Regions from separate parts of the Kitasatospora sp. NPDC022856 genome, predicted to be linked through region 1. Evidence: predicted binding sites of a transcription regulator. Region 1 holds the regulator's gene; the other holds the start of a gene.
What was found. The regulator HrcA, encoded in region 1, represses chaperone genes, less so after heat shock. The targets are predictions, from matches to a motif close to TTNGCACTCNGNNNNNCNGAGTGCNAA.
Positions count from the first base shown of each region.

Region 2: the regulator HrcA is predicted to act here: its motif matches at 1,838-1,864, upstream of groES (co-chaperone GroES).

Region 1 is NZ_JBVHHE010000001.1:526,278-532,780, forward strand. It holds gene ACZ34W_RS02385 (16S rRNA (uracil(1498)-N(3))-methyltransferase) at 1-671, opposite strand, end outside; gene dnaJ (molecular chaperone DnaJ) at 756-1,895, opposite strand; gene hrcA (heat-inducible transcriptional repressor HrcA) at 1,972-3,006, opposite strand; gene htpX (zinc metalloprotease HtpX) at 3,267-4,187, shown strand; gene pspAB (PspA-associated protein PspAB) at 4,217-4,801, shown strand; gene ACZ34W_RS02410 (DUF3097 domain-containing protein) at 4,833-5,666, shown strand; gene hemW (radical SAM family heme chaperone HemW) at 5,724-6,503, opposite strand, start outside.
Region 2 is NZ_JBVHHE010000007.1:149,858-156,360, reverse strand. It holds gene ACZ34W_RS11010 (polysaccharide deacetylase family protein) at 1-472, shown strand, start outside; gene ACZ34W_RS11005 (THUMP-like domain-containing protein) at 485-1,660, opposite strand; gene groES (co-chaperone GroES) at 2,006-2,311, shown strand; gene groL (chaperonin GroEL) at 2,444-4,072, shown strand; gene ACZ34W_RS10990 (LysR family transcriptional regulator) at 4,205-5,224, shown strand; gene ACZ34W_RS10985 (WhiB family transcriptional regulator) at 5,304-5,630, opposite strand; gene ACZ34W_RS10980 (response regulator transcription factor) at 6,190-6,503, shown strand, end outside.

The DNA of each region.
Region 1 (6,503 bases):
CCGAGCCGGTACGGCCTGGCACCGGCCTCGGCGAAGGCGGCCAGCTCCTCCGGGGAGACCCCGCCCTCGGGGCCGACCACCAGCACGATGTCCCCGCCGCCGGGCAGCGCGGCACCGGCCAGCGGCTCGGCGCCGTCCTCGTGCAGCACCGCGGCGAGCGCGGCCCCGGCCAGGACGGACGCCAGCTGGCGGGTGGTGGCGAGTTCGCGGACCTCGGGGAAGCGCAGCCGGCGGGACTGCTTGCCCGCCTCGCGGGCGGTGGAGCGCCACTTCGCGAGCGCCTTGGCACCGCGCTCGCCCTTCCACTGGGTGATGCAGCGGGAGGCGGCCCAGGGGATCACCACGTCCACGCCGACCTCGGTCATGGTCTCCACCGCCAGCTCGCCGCGGTCGCCCTTGGGCAGCGCCTGGACGACGACGATCCGCGGCGCCGGCTCGGCCTCCCGGCGGACCCCGGCGACCGTCACCTCGACGGCGTCCTTGCCGTGCACGGCCGTGACGGTGCCGTCGGCGCCCAGGCCGAGCCCGTCGGCCAGGGTCACCGCCTCGCCCGGCTCCAGCCGCTTCACGGCGGCGGCGTGCCGCCCCTCCGGGCCGTCCAGCCGGACCACCGCGCCGGGGGCGGCGGAGGCGAGCTGCGCGGTCTCGACGACGAACACGGGCGCGGTCATGGCGGTTCCTGGAGTGGGGGGACGGACGGGGGAACGACGGCGCCCGGTGACCCGCCGGGAGCGGGGCACCGGGCGCCGGTACGGTCAGCGGCCGTTGAAGGCGTCCTTCAGCCGGGAGAACAGCCCCTGCTGGCCCGGCGCGAACTGCCCGGAGGGCCGCTCCTCGCCGCGCAGCACCGCGAGCCGGCGCAGCAGGTCCTCCTGCTCGGGGTCGAGCTTGGTGGGCGTCTGCACCTCGACGTGCACTATCAAGTCGCCCCGGCCGCCGCCGCGCAGATGGGTGATGCCGCGGGCGTGCAGCGGGATCGACTGGCCGGACTGGGTGCCGGGCCGGATGTCGACCTCCTCCAGCCCGTCCAGGGTCTGCAGCGGCACCTGGGTGCCGAGCGAGGCGGCCGTCATCGGGATGGTGACCGTGCAGTGCAGGTCGTCGCCGCGGCGCTGGAAGGTCGGGTGGGTGCTCTCGGCGATCTCGACGTAGAGGTCGCCGGCCGGGCCGCCGCCGGGGCCGACCTCGCCCTCGCCGGCCAGCTGGATCCGGGTGCCGTTGTCGACACCGGCCGGGATCTTCACGGTCAGGGTGCGGCGGGCCCGCACGCGGCCGTCGCCGGCGCACTCCGGGCATGGGGTCGGCACGACGGTGCCGAAGCCCTGGCACTGCGGGCAGGGCCGGGAGGTCATGACCTGGCCCAGGAAGGACCGGGTGACCTGGGAGACCTCGCCCTTGCCGCGACACATGTCACAGGTCTGCGCGGAGGTGCCGGGGGCGGCGCCCTCGCCGCTGCACGTGGTGCAGGTGACGGCGGTGTCGACCTGGAGTTCCTTGGTGGTGCCGAACGCGGCCTCCTCCAGGGTGATCTCCAGCCGGATCATGGCGTCCTGGCCGCGCCGGGTGCGCGAGCGCGGGCCGCGCTGACCGGCGGCCGCGCCGAAGAACGCGTCCATGATGTCGGAGAAGCCGAACCCGGCCGCGCCCGCGCCGAAGCCGCCCGCGCCTCCGCCGTTGGGCGAGAGGGGATCCCCGCCGAGGTCGTAGACCTGCCGCTTCTGCGGGTCGGAGAGGACCTCGTAGGCGGCGTTGATCTCCTTGAACCGCTCCTGCGTCTTCGGGTCGGGGTTGACGTCCGGGTGCAGTTCGCGCGCCAGGCGCCGGAACGCCTTCTTGATCTCGTCCTGCCCCGCATCCCGTCGGACGCCGAGTACCGCGTAGTAGTCCGTGGCCACCAAATGCTCCGCTTGTTCCGCCTGTAGAAGTGCTTGCGACTGGTACCGGTGTCACCTGTGTGACACCGGTCGTTCCCTACGACTCGGCCAGGATCTGGCCCACGTACCGTGCCACCGCTCGCACCGCCCCCATTGTGCCCGGATAGTCCATCCGGGTCGGACCGATCACACCCAGTTTGGCCACGCTCTCGTCGCCCGAACCGTAACCGACCGAGACGACCGAGGTGGAATTGAGCCCTTCGTACGCGTTCTCCCGGCCGATCCGGACCGTCATCCCGGCGTCCGCCGTCTCACCCAGGAGGCGCAGCAGGACGACCTGCTCCTCCAGCGCCTCCAGCACCGGCTGGATGGTGAGCGGGAAGTCGTGGCCGAAGCGGGTCAGGTTGGCCGTGCCGGCCAGCATGATCCGCTCCTCGTTCTGCTCGGCGAGCGCCTCGAAGAGCGTCGCCAGGACGATGGTGACGGCCGGCCGGTCCACCGCCTCGAACATCGCCGGGAGCTCGTCCAGCAGCCCCGGCACGTCGGGCAGCCGCACGCCGACGGCCCTCGTGTTGATCTTGGCACGGAGGTCCGCGAGGACCACCTCGCCGACCGGACCCGGGCAGTCGACCATCCGCTGCTCGACCCGGCCGGTGTTGGTGATCAGGACCAGCATGACCTTGGCCGGAGCCAGCGCGACCAGCTCGATGTGGCGCACCGTGGAGCGGGAGAGCGAGGGGTACTGGACCACCGCCACCTGCCGGGTGAGCTGGGCGAGCAGCCGGACCGTGCGGGCGACCACGTCGTCCAGGTCCACCGCGCCGTCCAGGAAGTGCCGGATCGCCCGCCGCTCGGGCGCGCTCATCGGCTTGACCTCGGCGAGCCGGTCGACGAAGAGGCGGTACCCCTTGTCGGTGGGGATCCGCCCGGCGCTGGTGTGCGGCTGGTGGATGAAGCCGTCCTCCTCCAGCGCGGCCATGTCGTTGCGGACGGTGGCCGGGGAGACCCCGAGGTTGTGGCGTTCGACGAGAGCCTTGGAGCCGACCGGCTCCTCGGTGCCCACGTAGTCCTGGACGATGGCGCGGAGCACGGCGAGCTTGCGTTCGTCGAGCTGGCGGACCTCACCGGCCATGGGGCACGCACCTCCCTCTTCGCACGTTGTCCGTGGTGACGTGTGTCGTTCCGGCATGGTGCGGTCCGCCGGGCGGACCGCGGCCTTTGGCACTCTGAACAGAGGAGTGCCAGAACCGTACCTGCCAGTGTAAGGCCCGGGTCCGACGGCAGGAACGGCACCGCCGGGGTGATCCTGCCCGCATCGCGCGGCGCGCGGGTGATGCCGCGGGACCGGCCGGGTGGCAGCATCGATAGCGAACGGCGAACGGAGGACCAGCGATGTCGACCTCGGGCCAGCCCACCCGCTTCGCCCCGGACCGCGGCCTGACCGGCCGGATGGTCGGGACCATGTTCGTGATCGGGCTCCTGTACGTGGGTTTCACCGGCCTGCTGATCGCGCTGCTGCGCGGCGCCTGGCCACTGATCGTGCTGATCTCCGGCGGGCTGTTCGTGGCCCAGTTCTGGTTCAGCGACAAGATCACCGAACGGGCGATGGGCGCCCACCGGGTGACCCCGGAGCAGTACCCCCAGCTGCACGGCACCGTCGACCGGCTCTGCGCCCTCGCCGACATGCCCAAACCCCGGGTGGCGGTCGCCGACAACGACATGCCGAACGCCTTCGCGACCGGCCGCAACCCGCAGAACGCGGTGGTCTGCGTCACCACCGGGCTGCTGCGGCGGCTGGAACCGGAGGAACTGGAGGGCGTCCTGGCGCACGAGCTGTCGCACGTCGCCCACCGGGACGTCGCGGTGATGACCATCGCCGGCTTCCTCGGCGTACTGGCCGGGGCGATGACCCGGATCGCGATGTACGGCGGCTTCATGGGCGGCGGCCGCAACAGCAACGACTCCAACGCCGCGATCGCCGCGCTGGTCATCCCGCTGGTGTCGGTGGTGGTGTACGCGATCAGCTTCCTGCTGACCCGGTTGCTCTCCCGCTACCGGGAACTGGCCGCCGACCGGGCCGCCGCCCAGCTCACCGGCCGGCCCAGCGCACTGGCCTCGGCGCTCACCAAGGTGACCGGCCAGATCGCCGCGATCCCGACCAAGGACCTGCGCCAGGCCCAGCCGTACAACGCCTTCTACTTCGCCCCCGCGCTGAGCGCCCGGGAGGCCGCCTCGCAGCTGTTCTCCACCCACCCCTCGCTGGAGCAGCGGCTGGAGCAGCTGGCGAAGATCTCCACCCAGCTCGGCCGCTGAGCCGACGACACGCCCCGGAGGGGACCGCCGTGGGAATCCTGGACGCACTGTTCGGCCGCACCAAGCCCGTCCGGCCCGACCTCGACCAGCTGTTCGGCGTGCCCTCGGCCGCGCTGACCCTGGAGGCGGCGGCCGGCTTCCGGCCGACCGGCGTCGGGTCGGTCTGCTTCTCCTCGGTCGAGGGCGGCGCCTTCGTCGAGGTCGAGCGGCAGGTCCGGGCCCTGCTGGACGCCGACACCGAGCGCGGCGGCGTCCCGGTGGAGGCCTCCAAGGACGCCTACGGCTACTCCTGGCTGCTCGCCCGGCACACCCCCGAGGAGCTGCCGGAGCTGGTCAACGACCTGCACGCGGTCAACAGCGAGCTGGAGGGGAACGGCTTCGGCCCGCAGCTGCTCTGCTCGCTGGTGGCCTTCCGCGGCGCCGAGGGGCAGCCGCTGGCGCTGGTCTACCTGTACAAGCGCGGCACTTTCTACCCGTTCGCGCCGGTGCCGGGCGGCGGGGAGAAGCGCGACAGCCCGCTGGAACTGCAGGTCAACGCCATGCTGGGGAACGACCTGCGGCTGGAGAAGGACCTCACCCGCTGGTTCCCGGTCTGGGGCGCGCCGGGCCTGTGACGCCCCGTCGGGCCTGCCTATAGTCACCTGCATGCGCAGCCGCCAGTACGGACCCGACCTCACCCCGCCGTGGAAGCGGCAGCAGCCCGCCCCCGAGGTGCCCGCCGACCGGGACCTCGTGGTCGAGGAGGCCGCGACCGGCTTCTGCGGCGCGGTGGTGCGCTGCGAGAAGACCGCCGAGGGGTTCACCGTCACCCTGGAGGACCGGTTCGGCAAGCGGCGGGTGTTCCCGCTGGTGCCGCGCGGCTTCCTGCTGGAGGGCCGGACCGTCACCCTGGTCCGCCCCGCCGCCGCGGCGCCGGCGCCCCCGCGCGCGCCGGGCCGGACGGCCTCCGGCTCGGTCGCCGTCCCCGGAGCGCGGGCCCGGGTGGCCCGGGAGTCGCGGATCTACGTCGAGGGGCGGCACGACGCCGAACTGGTCGAGCGGGTCTGGGGGGACGACCTGCGGATCGAGGGCGTCGTCGTCGAGTACCTGGAGGGCATCGACGACCTGCCCGCGATCGTCGCCGACTTCGCCCCCGGCCCGGGCCGCCGGCTCGGCGTCCTGGTCGACCACCTGCTCCCCGGCACCAAGGAGCACCGGATCGCCGCCCGGGTCACCGGCGACGCCGTGCTGGTCGTCGGCCACCCGTACATCGACGTCTGGCAGGCCGTGAAGCCCTCCTCCGTCGGCATCCCCGGCTGGCCGGACGTCCCCTACGGCGAGGACTGGAAGGGGGGCGTCTGCCGCCGCCTCGGCTGGCCGGCCGACACCCCCGCCGCGTGGAAGCGGATCCTCGCCTCGGTCGACTCCTTCAAGGACCTGGAGCCCGCGCTCCTGGCGAAGGTCGAGGAACTGATCGACTTCGTCACCCTGGAGGACTGACCGGTCAGCCGTGGGCCCGCGACCGCGAGCCGGCGGCCGACACCACGGCAACGGCTCTCAGTCCACCAGGTCGCGGACCACGGCGTCGGCCAGGAGGCGGCCCTGGAGGGTCAGGGTGGCCCGGCCGCGCTCGTGGGTGGTGCGGTCGAGCAGGCCGTCGGCGAGGTGCCGGTCGGCGGCCGCGCGGCCGGTCGCCGTGAGCAGGTCCAGCGGGATGCCCTCGGCGAGGCGCAGTTCGAGCAGGATGCGCTCGACCCGGCGGTCCTCGTCGGTGAGCCGCTCGCGGCCCTGGGCCGGGGTGCGGCGCTCGGCGAGGGCGCGGGCGTAGCCGGCCGGGTGCTTGGCGTTCCACCAGCGGACGCCGCCGACGTGGCTGTGCGCGCCGGGGCCGGCGCCCCACCAGTCGCCGCCGGTCCAGTAGAGCTCGTTGTGGCGGCAGCGGCCCTGCGGGGTGGTGGCCCAGTTGGAGACCTCGTACCAGGAGTAGCCGGCGGCGGCGAGCGCCTGCTCGGCGATCAGGTAGCGGTCGGCGTGCACGTCGTCGTCGATCATCGGCAGCTCGCCGCGCTTGACCCGGGCGGCGAGCTTGGTGCCGTCCTCGACGATCAGCGAGTAGGCCGAGACGTGGTCCGGCCCGGCGCCGATCGCGGCGTCCAGGGAGGCCCGCCAGTCGTCGTCGGACTCGCCGGGGGTGCCGTAGATGAGGTCCAGGTTGACGTGCTCGAAGCCGGCCGCGCGGGCCTCGGCCACGCAGGCCTCCGGGCGGCCCGGGGTGTGGTGGCGGTCGAGCAGCCGCAGGACGTGCGGCCGGGCGCTCTGCATGCCGAAGGAGACCCG
Region 2 (6,503 bases), on a different contig from region 1:
CATCGTCAAGGACGACTACGGCTACTTCAAGCCGCTCCAGGCGCTCGGCAACCACATCCACAACCACACCGTCGACCACGCCCAGATGAGCAAGGTCGCGCCGGAGAAGCAGAAGTCCGAGATCTGCGACGCCCAGTCCGCGCTGACCCAGCAGTACGGCACCGCGCCGCTGCTGTTCCGCCCGCCGTACGGGGACGGCGCCAACACCCCGGCGCTGAACACCTCGGTGCAGCAGTGCGGGCCGCGCGCGATCGTGCTCTGGCGCGAGTCGATGCAGATCCACGACATGCAGTACCAGGCGGCGGACAAGAAGCTGCGGCCCGGCGACATCGTCCTCGCCCACTTCCGGGGGCCCAAGGACCTCAAGGGCGAGACGATGACGCAGATGTTCGGGGAGCTGCTGGCCCGCATCCAGGAGCAGGGTTTCGCGGTGGCCCGGCTGGAGGACTACATCCGGCCGCCCGCCGGCTGACCGGGAGTCCGCCTACGGGAGCGCCACCGGCCGGCCGAGCATCATCAGCGGGCCCTGGTCGGTGCGGCAGAGGATCACGGTGACGCTGTTCGGCCCGCTCGGCTTCAGCTGGCGGCGCAGCTCCTCCGGGGTGATCGCCATCCCCCGCTTCTTGATCACCACGGCGCCGACGGCCCGCTCGCGCAGCAGCGCCTTCAGCTTCTTGATGTGGAACGGCAGCACGTCGGTCAGCTCGAAGGCGTGCGCGTACGGGGTGGCGACCAGCCGGTCCGAGGTGAGGTAGGCGATCTTCGGGTCGATCAGCCGGCCGTGCACCCGCTCGGCCACCTCGGCGACCAGGTGGGCCCGGATCACCGCGCCGTCCGGCTCGTAGAGGTAGCGGCCGACCGGTCCGGCCGGCGGGTCGGGCAGGTCGCCGCCGGTCAGCGAGTCGCCGTGCGGCAGCAGGGTGGCGCGGTGCGGGCGGTCGGCCCCGGTGCCGAACCAGAGCACCGCCTCCTTGACGTCGCCGTGGTCGGAGACCCACTCGGCCTCCGCGTCGCCCGGCACGGCCGTGTGCGGGATGCCGGGGGCCACCTTGAGCGCGCCGATCGGGGTGCGCCGGCCGGCCTCGATCGCCCAGGACAGCGGCGGGGCGTACGCCTCGGGGTCGAACACCCGGCCGCGCGAGGTGCGGCGGGCCGGGTCGGTGAAGACCGCGTCGTAGCCGGTGACGTCGACGTCGGCGACGTCCGCGCAGCGCACCTCGACCAGGTCCGCCAGGCCCAGTGCGGCGGCGTTGGCGGCGGTCGCCGCGCAGGCCGCCGGGTCCCGGTCCACGGCGAGCACCTCGATCCCGGCCCGGGCCAGCGCGAGGACGTCGCCGCCGATCCCGCAGCAGAGGTCGGCCAGCCGCCGCACGCCCAGCTCGGCGAAGCGCCGTGCCCGCCACTCGGCGACGCTGCGCCGGGTGGACTGCTCGACGCCGTTGGGCGTGAAGTACATCAGGTCGGCGTCCGCGCCGAACTTCGCCCGCGCCCGCTGCCGCAGCCGGGCCTGCCCGAACGCCGCCGAGACCAGCTCCGCCGAGTGCTCCCGGCGCAGCCTGGTCGCCAGCGCCAGCTCCTCCTCGGGCGCGAACTCGCGCAGCTCGGCGAGCAGGGACTGCCCCTCGGGGGTCAGCAGGGGCTGCAGGTTCTCGGTGTCCACCCGCTCATTCTCCCCGGTCGGCGCGGCGGGCCGCCCGGGGCCGGCCCGCCCGGGGCGGAGGGGAGAGCGCACTGGTGGAGTGGGCCCTGATCGGACGCACGCGCGTGCGGATCATCGGCGGCGTCGTACGGGAGTGCGGCCCGGCAGCCGCCCGCGAGAACCGTTTCGGGCGCGCCGTTGGCACTCTGGTTGACTGAGTGCTAACCGCGGCCTATGGTCGTCCTTGGCACTCACCACCAGGAGAGTGCTAACGCGAAGAAGCGTGTCTGACCCCCGCGACGGCAGGCCCGTAGGTTCGCCACTACCCGTTAGACAACCCCGTAATCTCCGAAGGGGAGCTCGGACGTGACCACCAGCAGCAAGGTTGCCATCAAGCCGCTCGAGGACCGCATCGTGGTCCAGCCGCTCGACGCCGAGACCACCACGGCCTCCGGCCTGGTTATCCCGGACACCGCCAAGGAGAAGCCCCAGGAGGGCGTCGTCCTGGCTGTCGGCCCGGGCCGCTTCGAGGACGGCCAGCGTCTGCCGCTCGACGTCGCCGTCGGTGACATCGTCCTGTACTCGAAGTACGGCGGCACCGAGGTGAAGTACCAGGGCGAGGAGTACCTCGTCCTCTCGGCGCGCGACGTTCTCGCCATCATCGAGAAGTAAGCAGCACCGAGAAGTAAGACGTTCCAGCCCGCCCCGGATCCGTGTCCCAGTGACAGGGGCCCGGGGCGTGGTTGTTGGTTCACGTAGTCCGGTGGCCGGCGTGCCGGTCGCAGCCCCGAGGGAATAGGGAACATGGCGAAGATCCTGCAGTTCGACGAGGACGCCCGCCGCTCGCTGGAGCGCGGTGTCAACAAGCTGGCCGACACCGTCAAGGTGACCATCGGCCCCAAGGGCCGCAACGTCGTCATCGACAAGAAGTTCGGTGCGCCGACCATCACCAACGACGGTGTCACCATCGCCCGTGAGGTCGAGCTCGACGACCCGTACGAGAACCTTGGCGCGCAGCTCGTCAAGGAGGTCGCCACCAAGACCAACGACGTCGCGGGCGACGGCACCACCACCGCCACCGTGCTGGCCCAGGCCCTGGTCAACGAGGGTCTGCGCAACGTCGCCGCGGGCGCCGGCCCGGCCGCCCTGAAGAAGGGCATCGACAAGGCCGTCGCCGCGGTCTCCGAGCACCTGCTGTCCATCGCCCGCGAGATCGAGGGCAAGGACGACGTCGCCGCCGTCGCGTCCCTCTCCGCGCAGGACACCCAGGTCGGCGAGCTCATCGCCGAGGCGATCGACAAGGTCGGCAAGGACGGTGTCATCACCGTCGAGGAGTCCAACACCTTCGGCGTGGAGCTGGACTTCACCGAGGGCATGCAGTTCGACAAGGGTTACCTGTCGCCGTACTTCGTCACCGACGCGGAGCGGCAGGAGGCGGTCCTGGAGGACCCGTACATCCTGATCAACCAGGGCAAGATCTCCTCCATCCAGGAGCTGCTCCCGCTGCTGGAGAAGATCCTGCAGGGCGGTGCCTCGAAGCCGCTGCTGATCATCGCCGAGGACGTCGACGGCGAGGCGCTGTCCACCCTCGTGGTGAACAAGATCCGCGGCACCTTCAACGCGGTCGCCGTCAAGGCCCCGGGCTTCGGTGACCGCCGCAAGGCGATCCTGGGCGACCTGGCCACCCTGACCGGTGCCACCGTCATCTCCGAGGAGGTCGGCCTCAAGCTCGACCAGGCCGGTCTGGACGTGCTGGGCACCGCCCGCCGCGTGACCATCACCAAGGACGAGACCACCGTCGTCGACGGTGCCGGTGACACCGAGGCCGTCGCCGGCCGCGTCGCCCAGATCAAGGGCGAGATCGCCAACACGGACTCCGACTGGGACCGCGAGAAGCTGCAGGAGCGCCTGGCCAAGCTGGCCGGCGGCGTCTGCGTCATCAAGGTCGGCGCCGCCACCGAGGTGGAGCTGAAGGAGCGCAAGCACCGCCTGGAGGACGCCATCTCGGCGACCCGTGCCGCGGTCGAGGAGGGCATCGTCGCCGGCGGTGGCGCCTCCCTCGTCCACGCCGCCAAGGTGCTGGAGGGCGGCCTGGGCCTGTCGGGCGACGAGGCGACCGGTGTCGCGGTCGTCCGCAAGGCGCTCGCCGAGCCGCTGCGCTGGATCGCCCAGAACGCCGGCCTCGAGGGCTACGTCATCACCCACAAGGTCGCCGAGCTGGAGGCCGGTCACGGCTTCAACGCCGCCACCGGTGAGTACGGCGACCTGCTGAAGGCCGGCGTCATCGACCCGGTCAAGGTCACCCGCTCCGCGCTGGAGAACGCCGCGTCGATCGCCTCCCTGCTGCTCACCACCGAGACCCTCGTGGTGGAGAAGAAGGAAGAGGAGGCCGACAACGGCCACTCGCACGGCGGCCACGGCCACTCCCACTGACGCCTGATCAGTGACCGCAGGCCCGGTCCGCGCCCCTCGGGGTACGGGCCGGGCCTGCGGCGTGTGGGGCGTTTGACTCTTCAACTATCAGTTGAATTTTGCATAAAGCAAAGATTGCCTTATAACTGAGGCATGATCGAGGCCCGCCACCTGCGCGTTCTGCGTGCCGTCGCCCGCACCGGCTCCTTCTCCGCCGCCGCCCGTGAGCTGGGCTGTACGCAGCCCGCCATCAGCCAGCAGATGAAGGCCCTGGAGAAGTCCGTCGACACCCCGCTGGTGGTCCGTTCGGGGCGCGGCATGCAGCTGAGCGAGGCCGGGCGGGTGCTCCTCAAGCATGCCACCGGCATCCTGGCCGGGCTCTCCGCCGCCGAGGAGGAGGTCGCGGCGATCGCCGGACTGCGGGCCGGACGGGTGCGGCTGGTCTCCTTCCCCACCGCGAGTTCCACCCTGGTGCCGCCGACCGTCGCCCGGCTGCGGGACAGCCATCCGGGGGTGCGCGTGTCGCTGGTCGAGGCCGAACCGCCGGAGTCGCTGGCGATGCTGCGCGGCGGCGAGTGCGAGATCGCGCTGGCCTTCAGGTATCCGCAGGCCCCCGGCGGCGCGCCGACGCCCCTTCCGGCGTCCGCCCCCGGGCACGGCACGCCGCGCGAGGCGCGGGCCGAGGCCAATCTGGAGGCCCAGCAGCTCAGCGCCACCACCGACTGGTCCGACCTGGTGGTCACCCCGCTGCTCGACGACCCGATGGTCGGCCTGCTGCCCGCCGCGCACCCGCTGTCGGGGCGCGGCGACGGGCGCGAGCCGGTGGAACTCGCCGAACTGGCGGGGGAGCAGTGGATCGCGGGCTGCCCGCAGTGCCGGGGGCACCTGGTGGAACTCTGCGCGGGGGCGGGCTTCGAGCCCCGGATCGACTTCGCGACCGACGACTACCCGGCGGTGGTCGGCCTGGTGGCGGCCGGGCTCGGGGTGGCGGTGCTGCCGGGGCTGGCGCTGGAGTCGGTGCGCCCCGACGGCGTGTCGGCGGTGCCGGTGCGGACCGCCTCGGGGGCGCCGGCGGTGCGGCAGGTGGTCGCCCTGACCCTGCCGGACCTCGCCGAGGTGCCAGCGGTGGCGCTGATGCTGGAGCGGCTGGCGGGCGCGGCGGCCGGGCGCTGACCGGGCGTTCGCCCGGGCGCACCGGCGGCTCGAAGCGCCATGAAGAAACGTTTCTTCATGGCGCGGAGCGGGTGCGTGCCTAGCGCGGCAGCCCCGTCGGCGCGACCAGCGGTACTTCCACGAGGCGGTTGCGCGAGCGGCCCATCATCTCCTCGCGCTCATCCTCGGTCAGGCCTCCCCAGACGCCGTACGGCTCGCGGACGGCCAGTGCGTGCGCCGCGCATTCGGTGCGTACCGGGCAGCGCATGCAGACCTCCTTGGCGCTCGCCTCACGCGAACTCCGCGCGGCGCCGCGCTCCCCTTCGGGGTGGAAGAAGAGCGAGCTGTCCACGCCGCGGCAGGCCGCGGAGAGCTGCCAGTCCCAGAGATCGGCGTTGGGGCCGGGGAGGCGGGAGAAATCTGCCATGGCTCATTCCCTTCAGAGGCTCGCGGCCGCGGACCGGCCATCGGCGGGCGGGGCTGCACGGCACGGCGAGGCATCGATGCGCTGGTGTGGACACCTGGAAATATGACTTACGGCAACTCCATGGACAAGTCACCCACAGAGTGGCACAACAGTCAATGACCATACAAAAGCTATAAAAACGGGCAAAGTGGGCATGGAGTTCGGCGGGCGCAGACGTGGCAATCGGGTGGCCGACGGGCGCGCGACGATCCGTGCCGGTGTGCGGGTGGTGCGCCCACCGCGCGCGAGCTGCACAAAAGAGCGGCGTGTGCACCGCGAGGTAGCTGATCGGTAACGGGTTGGCCACGTACAGTGGTGGAGATGGCCCTGAAAGCCGTAACTCATTCGAGTGACGGTCGTTGGAAGTGCGGAGGCGGTTAGCGGGCGCCGGACGTCGGGAACGATCGCGGGGAAGTTCAGGCGATCGGCACGGAGTCCGTCGCCAATCGGCCGTGTCGGAGAGATTCGTACCAGCCAGGAGGCTCAACGTGACGCGGATCAGCTGCGGAGGACGACGGTCATGACTTCCGTTCTCGTTTGCGACGATTCCCCGCTCGCCCGCGAGGCGCTTCGCCGCGCGGTCGCGACCGTACCCGGCGTCGACCGGGTCACCACCGCGACGAACGGGGAGGAGGTCCTCCGCCGCTGGGTGGCCGACCGCTCCGATCTCGTTCTGATGGACGTCCGGATGCCCGGCCTCGGCGGGGTCGAGACGGTCCGGCGGCTGCTGTCCGCCGACCCGGGCGCGCGGATCATCATGCTCACCGTCGCCGAGGACCTCGACGGCGTCGCCCTCGCGGTGGCCGCCGGTGCCCGCGGGTACCTGCACAAGGA